Regions from separate parts of the Streptomyces sp. NPDC048331 genome, predicted to be linked through region 1. Evidence: riboswitches for the same ligand, from Rfam matches in the RefSeq annotation. Region 1 holds a riboswitch; the other holds the start of a gene.
What was found. A riboswitch is a leader RNA that binds a small molecule or an ion and turns the genes downstream of it on or off. The one in region 1 is predicted to bind cobalamin.
Positions count from the first base shown of each region.

Region 2: linked by a shared signal. The riboswitch ahead of metE (5-methyltetrahydropteroyltriglutamate--homocysteine S-methyltransferase) and the one ahead of cobN (cobaltochelatase subunit CobN) in region 1 are both predicted to bind cobalamin.

Region 1 is NZ_JBICYT010000018.1:41,681-46,441, reverse strand. Features, by position in the region: gene ACGFYY_RS24540 (cobalamin biosynthesis protein CobG) at 1-1,069, opposite strand, end outside; cobalamin riboswitch at 1,452-1,614, shown strand; gene cobN (cobaltochelatase subunit CobN) at 1,649-4,761, shown strand, end outside.
Region 2 is NZ_JBICYT010000002.1:220,602-225,362, forward strand. Features, by position in the region: gene ACGFYY_RS04520 (PP2C family protein-serine/threonine phosphatase) at 1-1,498, opposite strand, end outside; gene ACGFYY_RS04525 (ANTAR domain-containing protein) at 1,446-2,156, opposite strand; cobalamin riboswitch at 2,559-2,714, shown strand; gene metE (5-methyltetrahydropteroyltriglutamate--homocysteine S-methyltransferase) at 2,904-4,761, shown strand, end outside.

The DNA of each region.
Region 1 (4,761 bases):
CGGCGAGGGATTTCACGCAACCGGGCCGGCCGGTACAGGCGGTGACGGTCTCCCAGGGGCTGTCGGAGGTGAGGACCAATCCGGCGTCCTCGATGCGGGCGGGCCCGGGCCCGCCCACCGCCGGCAGGACGACGCCGCGCCACGGGGTGACGCGCAGCCGGCCGCTCCCCTCCTCGTCCGCGACCCGCACCAGGACCCGCCACTGCGCGGTGTCGAGCCGGCCGAGCGGGGGCAGCACGCACAGGGTGACGCGGCCGTCCCGCCCGGCCGACCGCCCCGGCCGGGGCGGGGGCGCGTACGGCCACGCGACGGCGCGTACGGCCACGCCGGCGATTCCGGCGGCATCGAGCCGCCGACCGAACTCGTCTTCCTCCAGCGCGTGTTCGGCGGGCAGTTCGGCCACCCGCCAGGCCTGGGTACCGGCTTCGGCGGCGGCGTCGAGGAAGTACCGGGCGGCCAGCAGCGCCGCCCGGGGGGCGTCCTGCCCGGCGAGTTCCACGGCGTCGGCGGCCCGGCCGAGCCGGACCAGCGCCCGGCCCTCGGGGCGGCCGAGCACGGTCACGTCGGGGCCGAGCGCGGCCACGTCGCCGCGGCCGTCGTCGAAGGCGAAGAGGAACCGCCCGGACAGCGCGGCCGCCCAAGGGCTCGCGCACAGCAACCGGTCGAACTCCACGGCCCAGACGGACGCGTCGGGGCGGTCCGACCCGTCCGATCCGTCCAGGCCGGACAGGGGCGTGGTCACGATGTTCCGCACCCGCTCATGGCTCGGCGCGGGCAGCAGCCCGGCCCCGTCCAGCAGCTCGGCGAGCCCGGCGCCGCACCCGTCGGCCAGTCCGCGCAGTTGCACGTTGCCGCGCGAGGTCAGCTCCAGGTGTCCGTCCCCGAAACGGTCGGCGGCGAGCGCCAACGCCTCGGCCTGCGGAACGGTGAGCAGCCCGCCGGGCACCCGGACCCGCGCCAGGAACCCGTCGTCCGCCGCGTGCAGCCGCAGCGCACCGGGGCAGGCGTCACCGCGCTCCCGTATGACGGGTTCGTCGCGCGACGATGCGGCGGAAGGGGGCTGGGGCATGGCCGCGAGCATACCCACGATCGGGTCCCCGCGACCTGTGTCCGTCACCACCCCGACCAGCCACATTCGCCCCCACCGCCGGCCAGACCCCACCCGCACTCCCACCCCCACCGGCATCCGAGCCGCACGCCGAGCCCCGCCGGCGTCCGAGCCGCACTCCCACCCCCACCATCGTCCGAGCCGCACTCCCAGCCCCGCCGGCGTTTGAGGCGCGGGGTCCGGGGCAGAGCACCGCCGATCCAGCCCCGCCGGCGTTTGAGGCGCGGGGTCCGGGGCAGAGCCCCGGCAACGGCGCCGCACCCGCACACCGCCACACCGCCCACCCGGGCGGGAGCCACACCGCCACACCGTCCACCCCGGCGGGAGCCACACCCGCACCGCCCCTAAGATGACCTTCCGGCGGACCACACGGCCCGCCGTCGCCGAGGACGGCGACATGGGAGGAAGCCCGGTGAGATTCCGGCGCGGTCCCGCCACTGTGAACCCCGCGGAGCGATCCGGCGACCGGGGTGAGTCAGGAACTCCCGCTGTCCTCACACTGCCCGGGGCGCGGAAACCCCGAGGAAGGCCTGCCGCCGCATGATCCTGCTGCTGTCGACGTCCGACACCGATCTGCTCAGCGCCCGCGCGGCGAACACGGCGGACGGCCCCGTCCCGTACCGGTTCGCGAACCCCTCCCGTCTTCCCCTCGACGACCTCCCCGGCCTCCTCGACGGGGTCGACCTGGTCGTCGTACGCCTCCTCGGCGGCCTCCGCGCCTGGCAGGACGGCCTGGACCTGCTCCTGGCCCCCGGCCAGACCCGCCCGGTCGTGGTCCTGACCGGCGAGCAGGCTCCGGACGCCCAGCTCATGGAGGCCTCCACGGTCCCCATCGGTATCGCCGCCGAGGCCCACGGCTACCTCGCCCACGGCGGTCCGGCGAACCTGGAGCAGCTGGCCCGGTTCCTCTCCGACACCGTCCTCCTCACCGGCCACGGCTTCGAGCCGCCCGCCGCCTCCCCCACCTGGGGCCCGCTGGAGCGCACTCCGCGGCGCACCGAGGGCCCGCGGATCGCGGTGCTCTACTACCGCGCCCACCAGATGAGCGGGAACACCTCCTTCGTGCACGCCCTGTGCGACGCGATCGAGGCCCACGACGCCCGGGCGCTGCCCCTGTACGTGTCGTCCCTGCGCACCCCCGAGCCCGAGTTGATCGCCGCGCTGGAGTCGGCCGACGCGGTCGTCACCACCGTCCTCGCGGCCGGCGGCACCAAGCCCGCCACCGCCTCGGCGGGCGGCGACGACGAGTCCTGGGACGCGGGCGCGCTCGCCGGTCTCGGCGTGCCGATCCTGCAGGCCCTGTGCCTGACCGGCTCGCGTGCCGCCTGGGAGGAGAACGACGAGGGTCTCTCTCCGTTGGACGCCGCCACGCAGGTCGCGGTGCCCGAGTTCGACGGCCGTCTGATCACCGTCCCGTTCTCCTTCAAGGAGATCGACGACGACGGCCTGCCCGCCTACGTGGCCGACCCCGAGCGGGCCGCCCGCGTCGCGGGGATCGCCGTACGCCACGCCCGCCTGCGGCACATCGACCGCCGCGACAAGAAGGTCGCGCTGGTCCTGTCCGCGTACCCGACCAAGCACTCGCGCATCGGCAACGCGGTCGGCCTCGACACCCCGGCCAGCGCCGTGGAACTGCTGCGCACCCTCATCGCCGGCGGCTACGACTTCGGTCCGATCGAGGACATCCCGGGTCTGGTCTCGGGCGACGGTGACGAGCTGATCCGCGCCCTGATCGAGGCCGGCGGCCACGACCAGGACTGGCTGACCGAGGAGCAGTTGGCCCGCAACCCGGTCCGTATCCCGGCGGCCGACTACAAGCGGTGGTTCGCGGAGCTCCCGGCCGAGCTGCGGGACAGCGTGACCGAGCACTGGGGCGAGGCTCCGGGCAACATGTTCGTGGACCGCTCGGCGAACCCGGAGGGTGACATCGTCCTCGCGGCCCTGCGCCGCGGGAACCTCCTCATCCTCATCCAGCCGCCGCGCGGCTTCGGCGAGAACCCGATCGCGATCTACCACGACCCGGACCTGCCGCCGTCGCACCACTACCTGGCCGCGTACCGCTGGATCCAGGCCCGTGCCGAGGACGGCGGCTTCGGCGCCGACGCGATGATCCACCTGGGCAAGCACGGCAACCTGGAGTGGCTGCCGGGCAAGAACGCCGGTCTGTCCGCGGCCTGCGCCCCGGATGCCGCGCTCGGCGACCTGCCCCTGATCTACCCGTTCCTGGTCAACGACCCGGGCGAGGGCACGCAGGCCAAGCGCCGCGTGCACGCCACCCTGGTCGACCACCTGGTGCCGCCGATGGCGCGCGCGGAGTCGTACGGCGACATCGCGCGCCTGGAGCAGCACCTCGACGAGTACGCGCAGATCTCCGCGATGGACCCGGCGAAGCTGCCGGCCATCCGCGCCCAGATCTGGACCCTGATCCAGGCGGCGAAGCTCCACCACGACCTCGGTCTGGAGGAGCGCCCGGACGACGAGGGCTTCGACGACTTCCTGTTGCACGTCGACGGCTGGCTGTGCGAGGTCAAGGACGCCCAGATCCGCGACGGCCTGCACGTCCTGGGCGGCGCGCCGACCGGCGAGTCGCGGGTCAACCTGGTCCTGGCGATCCTGCGCGCCCGTCAGATCTGGGGCGGCACCGCGGCCCTGCCCGGTCTGCGCGAGGCGCTCGGCCTGGACGAGTCCAAAGCCACCCGTACCTCGGCGGACGAGGTCGAGGCCCGGGCCCGCGCGCTGGTCCAGGCGATGGAGGACGCGAACTGGGACCCGTCGGCCGTCTCCGCGGTCGCGGCCGACCACTCCGCGGACGTGACGGCGGTCCTGACCTTCGCGGCTCGCGAGGTGGTGCCGCGGCTGGCCGGCACCACGGACGAGATCGCGCACGTGGTCGCCGCCCTGGACGGCCGTTTCGTCCCGGCGGGCCCCTCCGGCTCTCCGTTGCGCGGCCTGGTCAACGTCCTGCCGACGGGCCGCAACTTCTACTCGGTCGACCCGAAGGCCGTCCCCTCCCGTCTGGCGTGGGAGACGGGCCAGGCGCTGGCCGAGTCCCTCCTCACCCGCTACCGCACCGACAACGGCGAGTGGCCGGCCTCGGTCGGCCTGTCCCTGTGGGGCACGAGCGCGATGCGCACGTCGGGCGACGACGTGGCGGAGGCCCTCTCCCTCCTCGGCGTCCGCCCGGTCTGGGACGAGGCCTCGCGTCGCGTCACCGGCCTGGAGCCGATCCCGCTGGACGAGCTGGGCCGCCCCCGCATCGACGTGACGCTGCGCATCTCGGGCTTCTTCCGGGACGCGTTCCCGCACGTCATCGGCCTGCTGGACGACGCGGTGCGCCTCGCGGCCTCGCTGGACGAGCCGGCCGAGCAGAACTTCGTCCGGGCGCACGCCCAGGCGGACCTGGCCGAGCACGGCGACGAGCGGCGCGCGACGACCCGTATCTTCGGCTCGCGCCCGGGTACGTACGGCGCCGGCATCCTCCAGCTGATCGACTCCCGCGACTGGCGCACGGACGCCGACCTCGCGGAGGTCTACACGGTGTGGGGCGGCTACGCGTACGGCCGGGGTCTCGAAGGTCGCCCCGCCCGGGACGAGATGGAGACCGCCTACAAGCGCATCACGGTCGCCGCGAAGAACACGGACACCCGCGAGCA
Region 2 (4,761 bases), on a different contig from region 1:
GGAGGTAGACCGCCCGGCCGCCCCGGATCAGCAGCGGCGGGAGATGCCCCGTCCGCACCCAGGTCAGCCGCTGGTCCCAGGGCTGGTAGCGCCCCATGACCATGGTCGCGGTGGCGCCGTGGGCATCCCCCGCCGTGTGGAGCAGGAGCGTGTTGAGCCGGGCCAGGACCTCCGACAGGGGTGATCCGGTGATGCTCATGCCTTTGGCCGTGAACCTCAGCTGGGCCATCGTGCCCACAGCCGACAGGCCGTGGCCGGCGACGTCCCCGACGACGAACAACGCGCTCCCGTCAGGGAGTTCGATGGCGGAGTACCAGTCGCCCCCGACGTTCAGCCCGCTCTCTGCCGGGACGTAGGCCACGTCGACGCGCAGACCGGCCAGCTCGAGGGACTGCTCGGCGATCGGCAGGAGGGTGTCCTGGAGTCTTGCGGCCAGGGCGCGCTCCGCCTTCAGCATGCCCCGCTGGACGAGATTGGCGCGTTCGCTCTCCTTCAGGGCCGTCTCGGCGCCCCGCTGCGCGGTCAGGTCCTGGAAGAAGCCGTGTACTTCCACCGGATTGCCGTCCGCGTCCCGCTGGCCCTCGGCGACGATCCGCAGGTGCCGGACGCCGCGTGCCGTGGCGATCCGGAAGGGCTGGTCGATGGCCCCGCCGTCGCCCAACAGGCGCTGCACGGCCGCGCCCAGTTCCGGCAGATCCTCCGCCAGCAGGTGACTCGGCAGCTCCTCCAGGCGCATGGGGCCCAGAGCGGGATCGCGGTCGAAGATCGTGTAGACCTGGTCGGACCAGCTGATCGTGTCCGTGGTGAGGTTCCAGCCCGCCCAGCCGAGGTTGCCCAGGCGCTGCATGTCGTCCAGCCTGCGGGTCTCACGTTCGTCGGTGTCGTGCCGGATCCACGTCACGATCAGACGGTTCCTCAGCTTCGACGCCCGGACCGAGTAGACGGACTGCCGCGGGGCTCCGGCGGCCACTTCCTCATAGGTGAAGGGCTCGCTCTCGTAGACGGCGCCCGTGGTCAGCGTGTCCAGGTACCCCTCCCAGACGTCGCTGCCCGCCACCGTCGGGTACGTCTCCAGGATCTTCCGGCCGATCAGCTGTCTGCCGTGCCGACCGGCCACGTCGAGGGCCTCGGGCGCCGCCGCGTCGATCCGGTAGTCCTCCACCTGTCCCGTGGGCGAACGCAGCGGCGTCAGCAGCACCGCCGGCCCCGGCAGGGCGTCGAAGATCGCTTGGACGTCCTCGACGTCCTGCTGGAGGGGGTCGGGCCGGTCGGAGTCCCGGTCTTCCCGCAAGGGGCCGGTGCACAGGCCGACCGCCCGCCGGAGGAGGGTCCGGGTGCGCGCGTCGAAGGGGCCCGGCCGGGTACGGAAGAATCCGACGACGGCCGTCACCGGCCGACTCCCGGGTACGGGGAGCCACGCGCGGGAAGGCCACCGCTCGGGCGGCTCACCGATCAGCAGGTACCGGACGGCGTCCCGCGCCAGGTCTTCGAGCCACACCGCCTCCTCGGCCTCGATGGCCTCCAGTGCCGCGACACCGCTGAGCGGGGGGGATGTGGCTCCATTGCTCGGCCGTGGCGTCGTCCACGCCCGCGTGCCCGGTCAGCTCCAGGCTTCCGGCCGGGGCAACGGTGTAGATCATCACCGCGGCCACGTCCTCCGTTTCGCCGAGCACGTATCGCAGCAGGCCCGCGATCTCGGAGGGGGCACGTACGTCGGCGGCCGTCAGGCTTTCGGCCAAGCGGGCAAGGAGCGCCCGATGGCCGGCTCGGGGGCCGACCCCACCGGAGAGGACGTAGCGACCGGTGTCGAAGGGGGTGTGCTCCACTACGGGCACGGCTGCACGAGCGGCCCGCTCGGCGGCCTTCGGCGGCGTCCCCGCCCAACCGGCACCGACCTGGCCCTGGGTGATCCAGCATTCCTCCAGCAGGGTCCGGCGGTGTCGCGCGGCACTGTCGAGCAGCTCCTGATACGCGGCGTCCGGCGGTAGGCCCGTCCGGGCCATCACCATGCCCTTGGCACGCTCGAGGACGGCTGTCATCGACGCCTGTGCCTCCAGGTCCACGACCTCGGCACGGAGCCTGGCGACCACGTTGGCCAACGCCAGCATCTCGGGGCTCGCGCCGCCGCCTGTGGGTAGCACGGAATCGCCCTCCATAGGTCGAGCATGCCACGCCCCACGGCCGTTGTAACCGGCCCGACCGCGCGGCGCCCTGGGCGGTCTGGGCCGGGCCCGCACGGGGAAGTGTGGGTTGGTGGAGGAGATGGACCGTCGTGGTTCCGTCGCTCGAGGCTCCGCCGTCGTTCGCGGACGGTCAGCGGCATGTGTGTGCCCGACGAGCGGGGCAGCTCCCTCCGACATCAGCCGTACGCGGTGTCCGGGTCGACATCCAGCAGGCTCGCGGCCTGACTCGACGTGCACGTCCGCCTCCCCGGCTACCTCCCGCCGGATATCTCATTCCACTGTCCGAATACTGGAATCCACTCGTCGCTGCGCGATCCGGGCCCCTAGGGTGGCCGGTGCAGCTGGTTCGCCCCGTCCGCCAGGCGGGATGCGTCGTAAGAGGGAACCCGGTGGGAATCCGGGACTGCCCCGCAGCGGTGAGCGGGAACGACCGCCGTCATACGCACTGGGACCGGCCAACGGTCCTGGGAAGCGACGGCCAGTAGGTGCCCGCCGGGAGACCGGCAGGCGTGCCCGCGAGTCCGAAGACCTGCCCGTTGCCCGCACGCGGACGTATTCCGCATGCGGATGTCCCGGTGACCTCGTGGGCGGGTCGGCGTACACAGCGAGCGGCACGTGCGGTGTTCTCTCCCGCGGCGTGGTCCGCACGTTCTGTCGTCCCTTCGCGTCCGCGTCCCGTCGTCCGGGATGTTCTGGACACATCTCGCGAAGGAGAGTTCCGTGACAGCGAAGTCCGCAGCCGCGGCAGCACGAGCCACCGTGTACGGCTACCCCCGCCAGGGACAGAACCGCGAACTGAAGAAGGCGATCGAGGGCTACTGGAAGGGCCGCGTCACCGCCGACGCCCTCCGCCGGACCGCCGCCGACCTGCGTCGTGCGAACTGGCAGCAGCTGGCCGACGCCGGCATCACCGAGGTGCCCACCGGCGACTTCTCGTACTACGACCACGTCCTGGACACCAGTGTGATGGTCGGCGCTGTCCCCGATCGGCACCAGGAGGCCATCGCCGCGGACGCCCTCGACGGCTACTTCGCGATGGCGCGGGGCACCCAGGACGTGGCCCCCCTGGAGATGACCAAGTGGTTCGACACCAACTACCACTACCTGGTACCCGAACTCGGCCCCGACACCGTCTTCACCGCCGACTCCGGCAAGCAGGTCGCCGAGCTGAAGGAGGCCCTCGCGCTCGGCCGGTCGGCTCGCCCGGTCCTCGTCGGCCCTGTCACCTACCTGCTGCTCGCCAAGCCCGCCCCCGGCGTCGCCGCCGACTTCCAGCCGATCACCCTGCTCGACCGGCTGCTGCCCGTCTACGCACAGGTCCTTGCCGACCTGCGCGCCGCCGGCGCCGAGTGGGTGCAGCTCGACGAGCCCGCCCTGGTCCAGGACCGCACCCCGGCCGACCTGAACGCCGCCGCCCGCGCCTACCGTGACCTGGGCGCCCTCACCGACCGGCCCAAGCTGCTGGTCGCCTCCTACTTCGGCCGGCTCGACGACGCCCTCCAGGTCCTCGCCGCCGCCCCGGTGGAGGGCCTTGCCCTCGATTTCACCGACTCCGCCGCCTCGAACCTCGATGCCCTCGCCGCGGTCGGCGGGCTGCCGGGTAAGCGCCTGGTCGCGGGTGTCGTCAACGGTCGCAACATCTGGATCAACGATTACCAGAAGTCGCTGACCACCCTCGGCACCCTCCTCGGCCTTGCCGACCGGGTGGACGTCGCCGCGTCCTGCTCCCTGCTGCACGTGCCGCTGGACGCCAACGCCGAACGGGACATCGACCCGCAGATCCGGCGGTGGCTCGCCTTCGCCCGACAGAAGACCACCGAGATCAGCACCCTCGCCCGCGGTCTCGCCCAAGGCACCGACGTGATCGCCGCAGAGCTGGCCGCCAACCGCGCCGACCTGGCCTCGCGCGCCCATTCCGCCATCACCCACGACCCTGCCGTCCGGGCCCGCACCGCTGCCGTCACCGACGCGGACGGCCGCCGCTCCCAGCCCTACGCGCAGCGCACTGCCGCGCAGCGCGCCCACCTGGGACTGCCCGTACTACCCACCACCACCATCGGCTCGTTCCCGCAGACCGACGAGCTGCGCGTGGCCCGCGCCGACCTTCGGGCCGGCCGCATCGACGCGGCCGGGTACGAGGAGCGGATCGAGAACGAGATCCGCGAGGTGATCTCGTTCCAGGAGAAGACCGGCGTCGACGTGCTGGTACATGGCGAGCCCGAGCGCAACGACATGGTCCAGTACTTCGCGGAGCAGCTGACCGGCTACGTCGTCACCCAGCACGGCTGGGTGCAGTCCTACGGCACCCGCTACGTCCGCCCGCCCGTCCTGGCCGGCGACATCTCCCGGCCGGAGCCGATGACCGTTCGCTGGACGACGTTCGCGCAGGCTCAGACGCCGAAGCCGGTCAAGGGCATGCTCACCGGTCCGGTCACCATGCTCGCCTGGTCCTTCGTACGCGACGACCAGCCGCTCGGAGACACCGCCCGCCAAGTGGCGCTCGCCCTGCGCGACGAGGTGAACGACCTGGAGGCAGCAGGCACTTCGGTCATCCAGGTCGACGAGCCGGCGCTGCGCG